3 regions of the Paenibacillus sp. FSL K6-1558 genome follow, and region 3 is predicted to be linked to each of the others. Evidence: a T-box and tRNA genes for the amino acid it is inferred to sense, from the RefSeq annotation. Region 3 holds a T-box; the other regions hold tRNA genes.

What was found. The T-box of region 3 lies ahead of leuS (leucine--tRNA ligase). A T-box ahead of a tRNA ligase gene usually reads a tRNA of that ligase, here a tRNA-Leu.
Region 1: it has a tRNA-Leu gene. The T-box ahead of leuS (leucine--tRNA ligase) is inferred to sense a tRNA for this amino acid. The anticodon was not compared.
Region 2: it has a tRNA-Leu gene. The T-box ahead of leuS (leucine--tRNA ligase) is inferred to sense a tRNA for this amino acid. The anticodon was not compared.

The regions. Positions count from the first base shown of each region.
Region 1 covers NZ_JBBOCV010000001.1:5,405,981-5,410,271, reverse strand. The annotation lists gene MHI38_RS23260 (hypothetical protein) at 88-516, opposite strand; cyclic di-AMP (ydaO/yuaA leader) riboswitch at 634-809, opposite strand; gene MHI38_RS23255 (glutathione peroxidase) at 1,188-1,667, shown strand; tRNA gene MHI38_RS23250 (tRNA-Leu) at 1,872-1,954, opposite strand; gene MHI38_RS23245 (urease accessory protein UreF) at 2,416-3,117, shown strand; gene MHI38_RS23240 (Rha family transcriptional regulator) at 3,384-3,587, shown strand; gene MHI38_RS23235 (hypothetical protein) at 3,622-4,248, shown strand.
Region 2 covers NZ_JBBOCV010000001.1:6,072,092-6,076,382, reverse strand. The annotation lists gene MHI38_RS26460 (carbohydrate-binding protein) at 328-2,013, shown strand; tRNA gene MHI38_RS26455 (tRNA-Leu) at 2,206-2,290, opposite strand; gene pelA (pectate lyase) at 2,492-3,445, opposite strand; cyclic di-AMP (ydaO/yuaA leader) riboswitch at 3,822-3,953, shown strand; gene MHI38_RS26445 (C40 family peptidase) at 3,959-4,291, shown strand, end outside.
Region 3 covers NZ_JBBOCV010000001.1:1,854,965-1,859,255, reverse strand. The annotation lists gene MHI38_RS08000 (class I SAM-dependent DNA methyltransferase) at 177-947, shown strand; gene MHI38_RS07995 (phosphotransferase family protein) at 1,174-2,130, shown strand; T-box leader at 2,244-2,496, shown strand; gene leuS (leucine--tRNA ligase) at 2,570-4,291, shown strand, end outside.

The DNA of each region.
Region 1 (4,291 bases), 3.6 Mb from region 3:
AAGACCCACGACAAGCATGAGTCTCCTCAAATTCCGTTAGTCTATACCTGCAATTATAACAGGCGTCTTACCTTGGATCAATGTCAATCACAAGCTGCTCACTTCAGCCTCCGGTTTATTGCAGCTATTAAGAAGGAACCCGACTTCTCCATTCAGTGAATACACAATTTTATCGGCGCCCATTCCACGATAAATCCCTTTAGGATGGCTCTGCTCCGTGATCACACACAAGGACTTCGATGTCCAAGAGCGACAAATTTGGAGATAGCGGCATGTCAAGTTCAGACTGTTCTCAAAAATAAATACATTGCCTACACTGCCTTGCGGCAAAAACCATTTCTCAGCAGCTGCTGTATTCATACGGATGACGTGTTCTACGCCAAGACGGCGAAGTTTGCGCTCCTCATCAGCACTGTTCGTCAGAACGGCAAATGGCATTTTTTTATACATCAGCAATTTCACAAATTTACGTCCTGCTTCATTCGGAGCGGTTACCAAAATCATCTCTTTATCCATTCTTCGTTCCTCCCTTGGCGTGAAAAGACAACAAAAAAGAAGCGTGGGGACCAAGGCCTCCGAAACGCTTCTTAAATAATCCATGACGAAATCGCCATGAACCAGCGTGCGGTTTGTTGCCTCTCCCTTTAACGCTTACGAGGTTAGCTGACGGATTCGGGCGCGAGAGTCGCCCTATTTCCGGCTTTCACCGAAAAATTCACCCCATGAATGTCCGCTGCTGTCATACAGCCCATTCTGTTGGTTCCCCCGTTTTCCATCCACAATGAATGGAAACTCAGCGATTAAAACATCGTTCGTAAATCTTGAGTATAAGACCGATCGATATTATCGTTTGTTTCGTTTTTCAGGTACAATTTAATTAAAATTCAAATTACGCTATGAATCATACACCCGTACCATCATCATGTAAAGTGCATACAGATCACCGAATCGCCAGATTTCCGGCAATAACCTTTGATAATAACGCTTACAATGAGGTCATACGCTATCCTTCTCTTCCAAGCTACCTAATTCTCAACCGCACAAAAATTGATTCATGTATTTCTCATCCATTTCGGAGTCCAGCAAGCGAATGGTTATAACAACGCTAAATCCAAATAAGTTTTGCATTATTTAATTGTTTAAAATATAATAAGTTTATTAAGAATAACAGGATGGAGGCGTTCCCCATGTCAGTCTATGATTACAAAGTAAACACCCTTCGCGGACAAGAGATTGAGATGTCCCAATATCGCGGCAAAGTGTTGTTAATTGTGAATACCGCAAGCCAGTGCGGTCTCACCCCTCAATTCAAGGGCTTGCAAGAGCTTCAGGATAAATTCCAGGATGCTCCGTTTGAAGTGCTTGGATTCCCAAGCAACCAATTCGCGCAGGAAAAAGGATCTTCCGACGATATTGCTGAATTCTGTCAGATGAATTATGGCGTAAGCTTCCCGATGTTTGAAAAAATTGACGTCAATGGTTCAAGCGCTCATCCGCTCTTCCAACACATTACGAAAGAAGCACCAGGCTTGCTCGGTTCCAAAGCCATCAAATGGAACTTCACCAAATTCCTTGTCGATCAGGACGGTAAAGTTGTGAAACGATATGCTCCGCAGACTACACCGGACAAAATCGAAGAGGATATTCAGAAGCTGATTAACAAATAAATATAGACTTTTGAACAAACATATAAACGAAAAAAGCCACCTATAAAGCAAAGAGCCAGAAACTGCTCAAGCTTTTGGGCGGCTTTTTTGCGTCCTCTCTTTTAACACATGTCCTCATCCTGAATAATTCGTCCTTGTTGCTATATGAAAACAAAAAAAGAAGCTCTCCATCACGGAAAGCTTCTCTCGTAAATCTTCATATGATGCGGTCGAGAGGACTCGAACCTCCACGGGCATACGCCCACTACCCCCTCAAGATAGCGTGTCTGCCATTCCACCACGACCGCATGTCGTAAATTATCGGCAACAGAATTGATTATACCGGATTCTTAAACAAAAGTAAAGTCTTTATTAATCACTTTATGAATGACTTTATGAATGACATTTTACTACAACCGGCTTTACTCTAAATTGATAACAGTTCTTCACCCCTTCCTATTCCACACCTCTTGCAAAATTCAGTCATATTTCCTCGAAAATTACATATCATTAATCTGATTCGGCAAAATGGCCAAAGTGATTTTAGACATGGATATATGACACAGATAGAATTTTTAATGTTATATTATATAACACTAATTATGAATTGTATTTAATTAAGTTTTTTATTTTCTCATAAATCATTGACAAAACACGGATATTTATGTGAATATATATATCATATAATTCGGATTTACACATTAAACTTAAGAAAAGATCATCATATGTAATTAAACATAACACAATAAAGCGCAGGAGGCGAATGATCGTGAACCGTGGGAATAAGCTACTCGATTATGCGAAACTGCTTGATCCCTCTGTCCAGGTGGGAGGATTCACCCATTTCTTCGGCATGGACACCCACATCAAGGAAGGCACTATTCGGACAGCTGAGGAACTTGAATCATTTATGCGTTGCCAGTTACACCCCAGTCTCGTTCGTCTAGAAGGTATGGCTATCAAGGGGATTTACACCGCAACAGATCATAAGGATACTTGGCGAATTGCCCTGATCGACAAACTTGTGCATGTACAGCGAACCCCTCCTGAACTTAGAGAGCAAGCAACAATCATAGGCAAACGTTTAATCAAACTGTCTCGCGCCTTGCATCCTTGGATCGACCTTAGCCCGCTTGAACAAATCTTCGTAAAATACAATTCAGTTGGTTGCCTCCCCACCGTTCACGCCTGGATCAACCACCACCTCGATATCCCCGTCGAAGAGGCGGTTCTCGGCTACTTACATTCAGCCATGAATGCATGCGTATCCGAAGCTTGCAAAGTTATCCCCCTAAATGAAAATGCCACTCGGGAACTGCTGGCTCGCCTGACCGCAGACCTTGAGAATGAATGGACTACCGTGAGCGCCTCCTCACCGGATGCACCCATGCATCCTACGTCCATGTCTATGAAGTCGTTATTCCCCAGCTTCCACATGCTTGGAGCAGGCCTGCACGCTTACAGAGCATAATTCCGCACTCCTCCTCGAAACCTCTTTTTCAGAGCACACCAAAAACACGCCGCAACTCCCCTTGCTGGCGTGTTTTTTTATTTTGTTCAATCAACAAAATGCGAACTTACGTCATTTTAATTCAAAAAATACACTTATTTCCGTATTTTTTAATTGTTAGATGACGAATTTACGTATATAATGTAACTAACAGCACGTATTCCTATCTATTTTACACGAAGAATGACCTGCTGAATACTATAAAATCCACTCAGGGGTGAACCCTATTGAACAAGAAGAAACCAGTCACTCCGTTCGGATGGGCTATCAAACGACGGCTAACCGAACTTCAGGTCGATCAAAAAACCTTTTGCGAACAACATGATATTCCGCCCTACCGTCTATCCAACCTTATTCATGGCACACGCAAAGCAACCCGATTCAGACATCAGGTCGCTGACATTTTGAACATACCAGAGGAACTGAGATAAGAACACTTTCATCATCATAAGGAGGACTTCTCTCATGGGAACCATTACATCCGACCTGGAAAGCCTATCGTTCCAGGCGACCAATCATCAGTTGATCATTATTGATCATCAATGGATGATACGAAGCTGTAACCGGGCCTGGCAGCACGGACTTCATAAACTTTTCATACGTGCAGCCAGCCGCCACAATCATTACCTTCACCTGATGGAAGCATGGGCAGCACAACAGAAAAACCACTATCCAACCAAGTTCGCGAGGTACCTGAGGCATAACGTTGTTCCTTTTAACCAAACTCATACATACGATATCTCTGTTATTACACCACACAACGAAGAGAAATGGTTTCGCGTAGAACTTACTCCCTTACAGAACGGACCTACGACGGATACCAACCTCGCTTTGGTGGCTCACACAGATATTACAGAACAGAAGAAGACAGAACTTCAGCTGCGACAAGCCTTGACTGAAGCTCGCACCCTCCATGGACTACTGCCTATTTGTGCCGTTTGCAAACATATCAAGGATGAATCAGACGAATGGAACAGCGTCGAGCGCTATCTGGAAAAACATACTTCCGCCGAGTTTACACACGACATCTGCCCAGATTGTATCCGCCAGTTGTACCCCAAATACTCCAGTATTCTTGACCAGCATCACTAAACCGATATTTCTACAGAAAAAAACCTCCCTACTGTCCCGGAAA
Region 2 (4,291 bases), 4.2 Mb from region 3:
ATTTTGAATACAGCTTTATCATAAACACTGATGATTCGATATGTCAACCGGTTGACATAAATTTTAAACAGCGCTGTTATCCTATGAAAATAGCATTCGAGTCAAAAAAACATAAAAAATTACAAACAACTGCAATATATCGGGTATTTTTTACAGGAATAATATAGTAGAATTTACAAAGCAAATCCTTTTTTTTGTAAAAAGATCTATCCCAATCGTTTCTGAGAGGATGTGATGCCTCCCTTTTCGAAGTTATGCCGAGAAATTTATTTTTCTTGTCCAGGCTTTCGCAAGTCACTTATATTGAGGAGAGTGAACACATTGAAGATGAAGTTTAAATTTAAAAAATCAGTCAACCTGTTGTTAGCCTGCTTAACTGCCCTCCCCCTAATGTTGACTCCAACCAACGTATCTGCAGCAAGTGACGCCAACATCAACTTATCCTCGGAAAAACAAGTAATCCGTGGCTTTGGTGGTATCAACCATCCGGTTTGGGTTGGTGACTTAACTGCAGCACAACGTGAAACCGCTTTCGGAAATGGTCAGAATCAGCTAGGATTCTCTGTACTCCGAATCTGGGTAGACCCGAACCCCAATAATTGGGCTCTTGAAGTTGCTACAGCCAAACGTGCGATTGAAAAGGGAGCTATCGTTTTTGCCTCGCCTTGGAACCCTCCAAGCAGCATGGTTGAGACGTTTAATCGAAATGGTGATACCAATGCTAAGCGGTTACGTTATGACAAATACGCTGCTTACGCACAACATCTGAATGACTTTGTAACATTTATGAAAAATAACGGCGTGAATCTGTATGCCATATCCGTTCAAAATGAACCGGATTATGCCCATGACTGGACCTGGTGGACTCCACAGGAAATCCTGCGTTTCATGAAAGAAAATGCAGGTAGCATCCAAGGTACCAAAGTCATGGCTCCAGAATCCTTCCAATACCTGAAAAACATATCCGACCCAATCCTGAATGATCCACAAGCACTTGCTAACATGGACATTTTGGGAGCGCATTTGTATGGAACACAGGTCAACAATTTTGCTTATCCTCTTTTCAAACAGAAAGGAGCTGGCAAAGAGCTTTGGATGACCGAAGTGTACTATCCAAACAGTGACAACAATTCCGCTGACCGCTGGCCGGAAGCCTTAGACGTCTCCTACCACATGCATAATGCCATGGTTGAAGGCGACTTCCAAGCCTATGTATGGTGGTATATCCGCAGGCAATATGGACCAATGAAGGAAGACGGTACAATCAGTAAGCGCGGATACAATATGGCCCATTTCTCCAAATTTGTTCGCCCAGGCTATGTCAGAGTAGATGCTTCCAAAAATCCGGATACAAATACTTACGTGTCCGCTTACAAAGGTGATAACAAGGTCGTCATCGTAGCCATTAACCGTAGCACTTCGGCAAAAAGTCAACGCTTTGTGTTGCAAAATGGCAATGCATCCACTGTATCTTCGTATGTAACAGACAGCAGTCGTAATCTGGCAAGTCTTGCACCAATTAACGTTTCCAATGGCGCATTCACAGCTCAACTCCCAGCACAGAGTGTAACAACATTTGTTGCTAATATTACTGGCGGCAACGGTGGCGGCAATGTAGGCACGGGCACCACATATGAGGCCGAAACAGGAACAACACTTACGGATGCAGTCATTGAAACAGCTTATCCGGGCTTCACCGGTTCTGGATATGTTAACTTCAACGCTTATACAGGCTCCGCAATCCAATGGAATGATATCAATAACACAATCACAGGCACCAAAAATGTAAAGTTTCGTTACGCTTTGGAAAGTGGTACGCGGACTCTAGATATTTATGTTAATGGCACAAAAGTACTCAGTAATGAGCCCTTTACTCAAACAGGAAGCTGGTCTACTTGGGGTGAAAAAACAATTCAAGTACCTATGAATTCAGGTACGAATACACTCCGAATCGTAACAACAGGTACAGAGGGACCCAACATTGATAACATTACGGTGACAGCAGCATCATAAGTTATCTGATTCTAAACCTTTTTCTTTTTTAGCTGGGCAAAAAGTAGCCAAGCTCCCATGTGGAATAGACCTAAGTTGCTCTACTCGTCTATTTTGAGACAATACTGTAATTAAAGACTGTTGATTGTTCTTTATATCATTAGATAGAAAAAGACCTCTTAGGCTATTGCTAAGAGGTCTTTTTCTATCTAATGCGGTCGAGAGGACTCGAACCTCCACGGGGGGTTAGCCCACACGGACCTGAACCGTGCGCGTCTGCCAATTCCGCCACGACCGCATATATTGTATCTTTCCAACTAATATCGGCGACAAGAATTAATATACCACGCGTAGTTTAACATGTCAACACATCTATTCATCACCAAATAAGTGCGAAACAGATATGTATCCGATTCGCACTTATCAGGCCTGCTTCAGATTAAGCTTATATATCCGTAAGTAGTGGACTTATTAGAAAATTGGTTAAATAAACAATTTTCTATAGCTTGGACGGCCAGTTGCCGTACCATGCATAACCGCCTCTTCTTTCCTTTTCTATATCGCTCAGCTTATATTTCACAACGCCATCACGTCCCACAAAGATCGGTTTGTCCGTACCGAGTTCATAGAAACGTGCCCAAATCGGTGATGCACTGGAATCAGCAATAATTCGGCTATCCCCATTCGCTCTCTCATACCGATATCCTGTAATTTTCACTTTATTAAACCAGGCTTCGGCACCTTTGATAGATGCAGTGATTCTTGAATTAGCCGGTCTCGTTTTCAGAAACTTCACAATGTTCACGCTTTCACCTGCCGTTAATGAAGGCACTTCATAGATTCTGGCTCCCGCAGGTCTAAGTGAACTGGAATCATGCTGTTGTCCCCAGGCCGTTAACTTCCCACCGGATACCACCTGGGTATTCAGGATAGCATCGACTCCTTTGGAAACTGCATTTTTACTGCGATTTGCAAGAGAACTGTCGATAAAGGAGAAGTTCCCCTTACGTCCTGCGACTTCATCAAGCATGTACATCACATTAATCATCGCATCATCATTATAGGTAATATGTTTATGATAGCCGGAACTTTGATAGACTTGAGGCCAACCGCCATTGGAATACTGCATATTAAGCAAAAAGTTGATGCCCTTGACCGCTGCAGCAGAGTATCGCGGATCATTTGTTTTTTTGAATTCACTTGCTAGCCTTCTGATTTCTGAGTATGTAGCTTTGTTATCGATCGTTGATTTGGCCCATTCACCTGACGTCTGACTGTAATCTTTTCTCCAGCCTCCATCAGGGCGCTGATTCTTTAAGATATCGGACATACTCGCCGTTGTACCGGAAGCATCAGCTGCCGATACGGTCGGTACAGGAAGGATAGCCATTCCCGCTACGGAGAATACCATAGAACACGCCAGTACAAATGTTACTAATTTTTTTGCTTTCACTCGACAACACTCTCCCCCATTCACAAATTTGATTACCTTTATCACATATATTCCAATGAAAACAATTTAAATACAAATTATGTATTTAATATGGTTATAATATGCAATAAATATATTTTTGTCAATATATGCAACAAACCAAAAAAATTTGTTAAACAGAATGGTTTCCTTTTTAGCTCATAACAATCTTGTTTATTATCCAAGTTCTCTCATATGAAACACAAATGACTTTTTTGTAATCTTTAACTCCCTAATTTCAACAAAATGATAACTAAAATCGATAATTCCGCTAACATTGAGGCTAAATGAACACCTTTAAACAGGTTTGACAATTACGCATTTATGCAATATAGTTTCAAATAGTTACAAAAACTTAATTATTCATTTGCCGAGTTTCAGGATTGAAAACGGGGGAACCATTTTGGGTGAATTATTCTTATACATAGGAAATATAGGGAACCTTCTACCGAACCCTTAGCTAACTCCGTAGGCATCGAAGGGAGAACATTGATTTTGAAAAAACTGATTATTTCCATTTTTGGGGCTGCTGTACTATTTACATCCGGGGCAACAAGCACAGAGGCAAGCACAATTAATACGATGGTTAACAATATGACAGGCATCCCGTACAAATGGGGCGGCACAACCATGGCTGGCTTCGATTGTTCCGGGTTTATGAGATATCTTTTCAACAAATATAGCATTGAGCTCCCTCGCACGTCGCAACAACAAGCGAAAGCCGGAACACCTGTCTCCAAAGCAAGCATTCGTACAGGAGATCTGGTCTTCTTCAACACAACAGGTAGAGGCATCTCACATACAGGAGTATACATCGGTGGAGGTCAA
Region 3 (4,291 bases):
TTTTGAGTTAGAGCATTCATTTTGGTTGAAATATTGCATGTATCATGGAGCCGATGCTTTATGCATCGGTTTAAGTAAGGCAGGGCCAGACTGGGTAAACACCGGAAGCCCTGCTTTTTAGTTTGAATTTTGATCCGATCCGATGAGGAAAATGAAATTGAAAGTGCGGTGCCGACATGTCTTACCGGAAATTTGCCTACGTTTACGATGAATTAATGGAAGATATGCCTTATCCGGACTGGATAAGGTTTGCAAGAACAGCTTGGGAACAACATGGCATGCCCAAAAGTGTGGCTGAGCTTGGCTGCGGAACGGGATCCATTACGATCCCGCTGGTGAACTCTGGCTTTGAAGTGACGGGTATTGATCTCTCCGCAGATATGTTATCTGTTGCGCGTAGCAAAATGGAAGCGACACCTCAGGGACACCGTCTGTACAGGGAAGGCAGTGTACGCTGGGTACAGCAGGATATGCGGGAGTGGAGAGTGCCTGAACCTGTAGACTCGGTCATTTCGTTCTGCGATTGCGTGAATTATTTGCTGGAATCTGAAGATGTCATTCGAACATTCGAGCGGACGTATGAAATGTTGAAGCCAGGAGGTACATTTCTGTTTGATGTACACCATCCAAATACATTGATTCGGTATGATGAGGAACAGCCTTTTGTGTTAGACGAACGCTCGGTCTCATATATCTGGACGTGCGATTTTGATCAGGAGCGGTGTGAGATTGAGCATCATCTGAGCATTTTTTCTAGATTGGATGAGGGCAACAGAGATACGTATCAGCGATTCGAAGAAGTTCATACGCAACGCGCTTATGATCCGGACTGGATGAAGCTTGAATTAAGCAAAGCGGGTTTCCGGGATGTGAGGGTGTATGCAGACTTTGAGTGGAAAGAAGCTGGAGATCACGCACAGCGTCTGTTCTACGTGGCTGTAAAATGATTGTTTAAAGAGAAAATTATAATGAGCGACGCTAAACTAATTTATATGCATATGAATATGAAACTGTCCTTGTGCAACGTGTAAGTATGTTGCTCGAGGCAGTTTTTTTGAACATATATGATAAAAAGTATTGCCGCTTGAAGCAAAGAGAGACATAATGAATGAAAAAAGGAAAGCGTTTTCTTAACATGCAAACTATATTCCAATCACAGGGAGAGTTGTAGAGATGGAAAGTACATATAAAACGAGATTGTCCAAAGAACAGCTGGATCAGATCATTAAGCATCACCTTGCTGTAACGATTCAAGATTACGAGGAAATGATCGATGGCTGGGCAAACCATGCTTATAAAATTTTGCTTGACGATGGACGAAAAGTTGTTCTAAAAATCGCACCTGCGGCTACGACCAATCTGATGCGTTGTGAACAGGATTTAATGACGGCTGAAGTGGAAGCACTCCAGCTTGTTGCTGAGCTTAAGGATGTTCCTGTGCCTCTGGTACTCGCATATGATGCTTCACTACTCATGGCTCCCGCGCAGTATTTCATTATGGAGTTTATGCCCGGGGTTCCATACAACCAGGTGAAAGAAGATTTTACTGCCGAAGATCAGGAAGTGGTTGAACAGCAGTTAGGCTGGTACAACCAGCGAATTAACGAGATTAAGGGAGAGCGGTTTGGTTATTTTTCCGGAAAGGACAGACAACGCGCGACGTGGAGAGAAGCTTTCTTGATGCTCATGCATGATATGCTTGCAGATGGTAAAGAGGCAGGAGTTGATATCGGCATCGATTACAATGAGCTGAGACGGTTGATTGATGAGAAATCAGATGCACTGGATGAAGTGACAGAACCTTCCCTGATTAGCTGGGATCTGTGGGATGGCAATGTGCTGGTCCAGGATAAGCAAATTACGGCCATTATTGATTTTGAACGCTCATTATGGGGCGATCCGCTCATGGAGCATTATTTCAGTCATTTTAACTATACTCCGGGTTTTCTCAAAGGATATGGACGTGAGGTTGAGACAGAGAACGAGCGGAAGCGCAGAAGTTTATATGATTTGTATTTTGATCTTGCGCTCCGAATTGAATGTGATTACCGTAAGTATGATAACAAGGAGCATATTGAATCTACGATCCGTAATATGCAGGAAGGCATTGAACGGTTTAGAAAAATGTGAGAATGCCAGTTGACATGTGAAGGGCAATAAAGTCTGACTTGTGAGAAAGAGATTGTGACATGTCATATTGACTTTGAGCTTGCATTTTTATATAATGCTTCCTATATTGTATACATATTTCGATGATAAGGATCAGTAGTGGGTGCTGTACATGACAGAGAGTCGGCGGTTGGTGCAAGCCGATTGACAGTATTTTGCGAACTCGCCTTGGAGAAATGCGGTGATTACAAAGTTCTATGCCTTGGGTGCAGGACTGGAAATCCGCATCGGTTAACCGCCGTTACAGGTCTAAAGGGAGTGGATGACGAAGCACGTTCGTCCGCTAACTAGGGTGGTACCACGGGAATTCAACCTCTCGTCCCTAGCGCTGCAAACGCTACGGGATGCTGAGGTTTTTTTGTTGTTATAAAGCGCGTATAACCTGAAGGAGGAATTATAGATGAGTGAGAATCATCAGCCGAAGCACGGCTATCAGCCGCAAGTGATGGAGAAAAGTTGGCAGCAATATTGGGATGACAACAAAACGTTTAAAACAGGTGAGGACCCGTCCAAACCGAAGTTTTATGCACTGGATATGTTCCCATATCCGTCCGGTTCAGGACTTCACGTAGGTCACCCGGAAGGATATACTGCAACGGATATCGTATCCCGTTACAAACGGATGCGTGGATACAATGTGCTGCACCCAATGGGCTGGGACGCTTTTGGTCTGCCAGCAGAGCAGCACGCACTGGATACGGGGGAGCACCCGCGTCATATCACATTCCGCAACATTGACAATTTCCGTCGTCAGATCAAATCTCTCGGATTCTCATATGACTGGGATCGTGAGATCAGTACAACAGACCCTGAGTATTACAAATGGACACAGTGGATCTTTATTCAGCTGTACAATAAAGGGTTGGCCTATGTCGATGAAGTGCCGGTGAACTGGTGTGAAGCATTGGGCACGGTTCTGGCGAACGAAGAGGTTATTGACGGTAAGAGTGAACGTGGCGGACACCCGGTTGTACGTAAACCGATGCGTCAATGGGTACTGAAAATTACGGAATACGCAGAGCGTTTGCTGGAAGATCTGGAAGAGCTGGACTGGTCGGAAAGCATCAAGGATATGCAACGTAACTGGATCGGCAAATCGACCGGGGCTGAAGTGGTTTTTGCCATCGAAGGCCGTGAAGAAGTGATCAAAGTATTCACAACCCGTGCAGATACATTGTTCGGTGCAAGCTTTGCCGTTCTGGCTCCAGAGCACGAATTGGTTGACGCGATTACATCCGAAGAACAGCGTGAGGCAGTAAAAGCTTATCAGGAGCAGGCTGCGCGTAAGAGTGATCTGGAACGTACGGACTTGGCAAAAGACAAAACAGGTGTGTTCACTGGTGCATACGCGATTAATCCGGTTAACGGAGCGAAGCTGCCGATCTGGATTGCTGACTATGTACTTGCTGGCTATGGTACAGGAGCTGTTATGGCTGTTCCGGGCCACGATGCACGTGACTGGGAATTCGCGAAGCAGTTTGACCTGAATATCATTGAAGTCATTGCCGGCGGAGATGTTACAAAAGAGGCGTATACAGGTGACGGCGCACATGTGAACTCCGATTTCCTGAACGGTTTGAACAATGAAGAAGCTGCGGCGAAAATGATCGCTTGGCTCGAAGAGAACGGCAAAGGACAAGGAAAAACAACGTACCGTCTGCGCGACTGGCTGTTCAGCCGTCAACGTTATTGGGGAGAGCCGATTCCGATTCTGCATCTGGAGGACGGGACGATGAAGACTGTGCCAGAAGATCAATTGCCACTGTTGCTGCCTGACATTGACCAGATCAAACCTTCAGGTACAGGGGAATCCCCGCTGGCAAACGTGACCGATTGGGTAAATACGGTTGATCCGGAAACGGGTATGAAAGCTCGCCGTGAAACTAACACGATGCCACAATGGGCGGGAAGCTGCTGGTATTACCTGCGGTTTATCGATCCGCACAATGACAAGGAACTGATCTCACAAGAGAAACAACAGCAATGGTTGCCAGTTGACCTGTACATCGGTGGGGCAGAACATGCTGTACTACACTTGTTGTATGCTCGTTTCTGGCACAAAGTGCTGTATGATCTGGGTGTTGTACACACGAAAGAGCCGTTCCATAAGCTGGTTAACCAA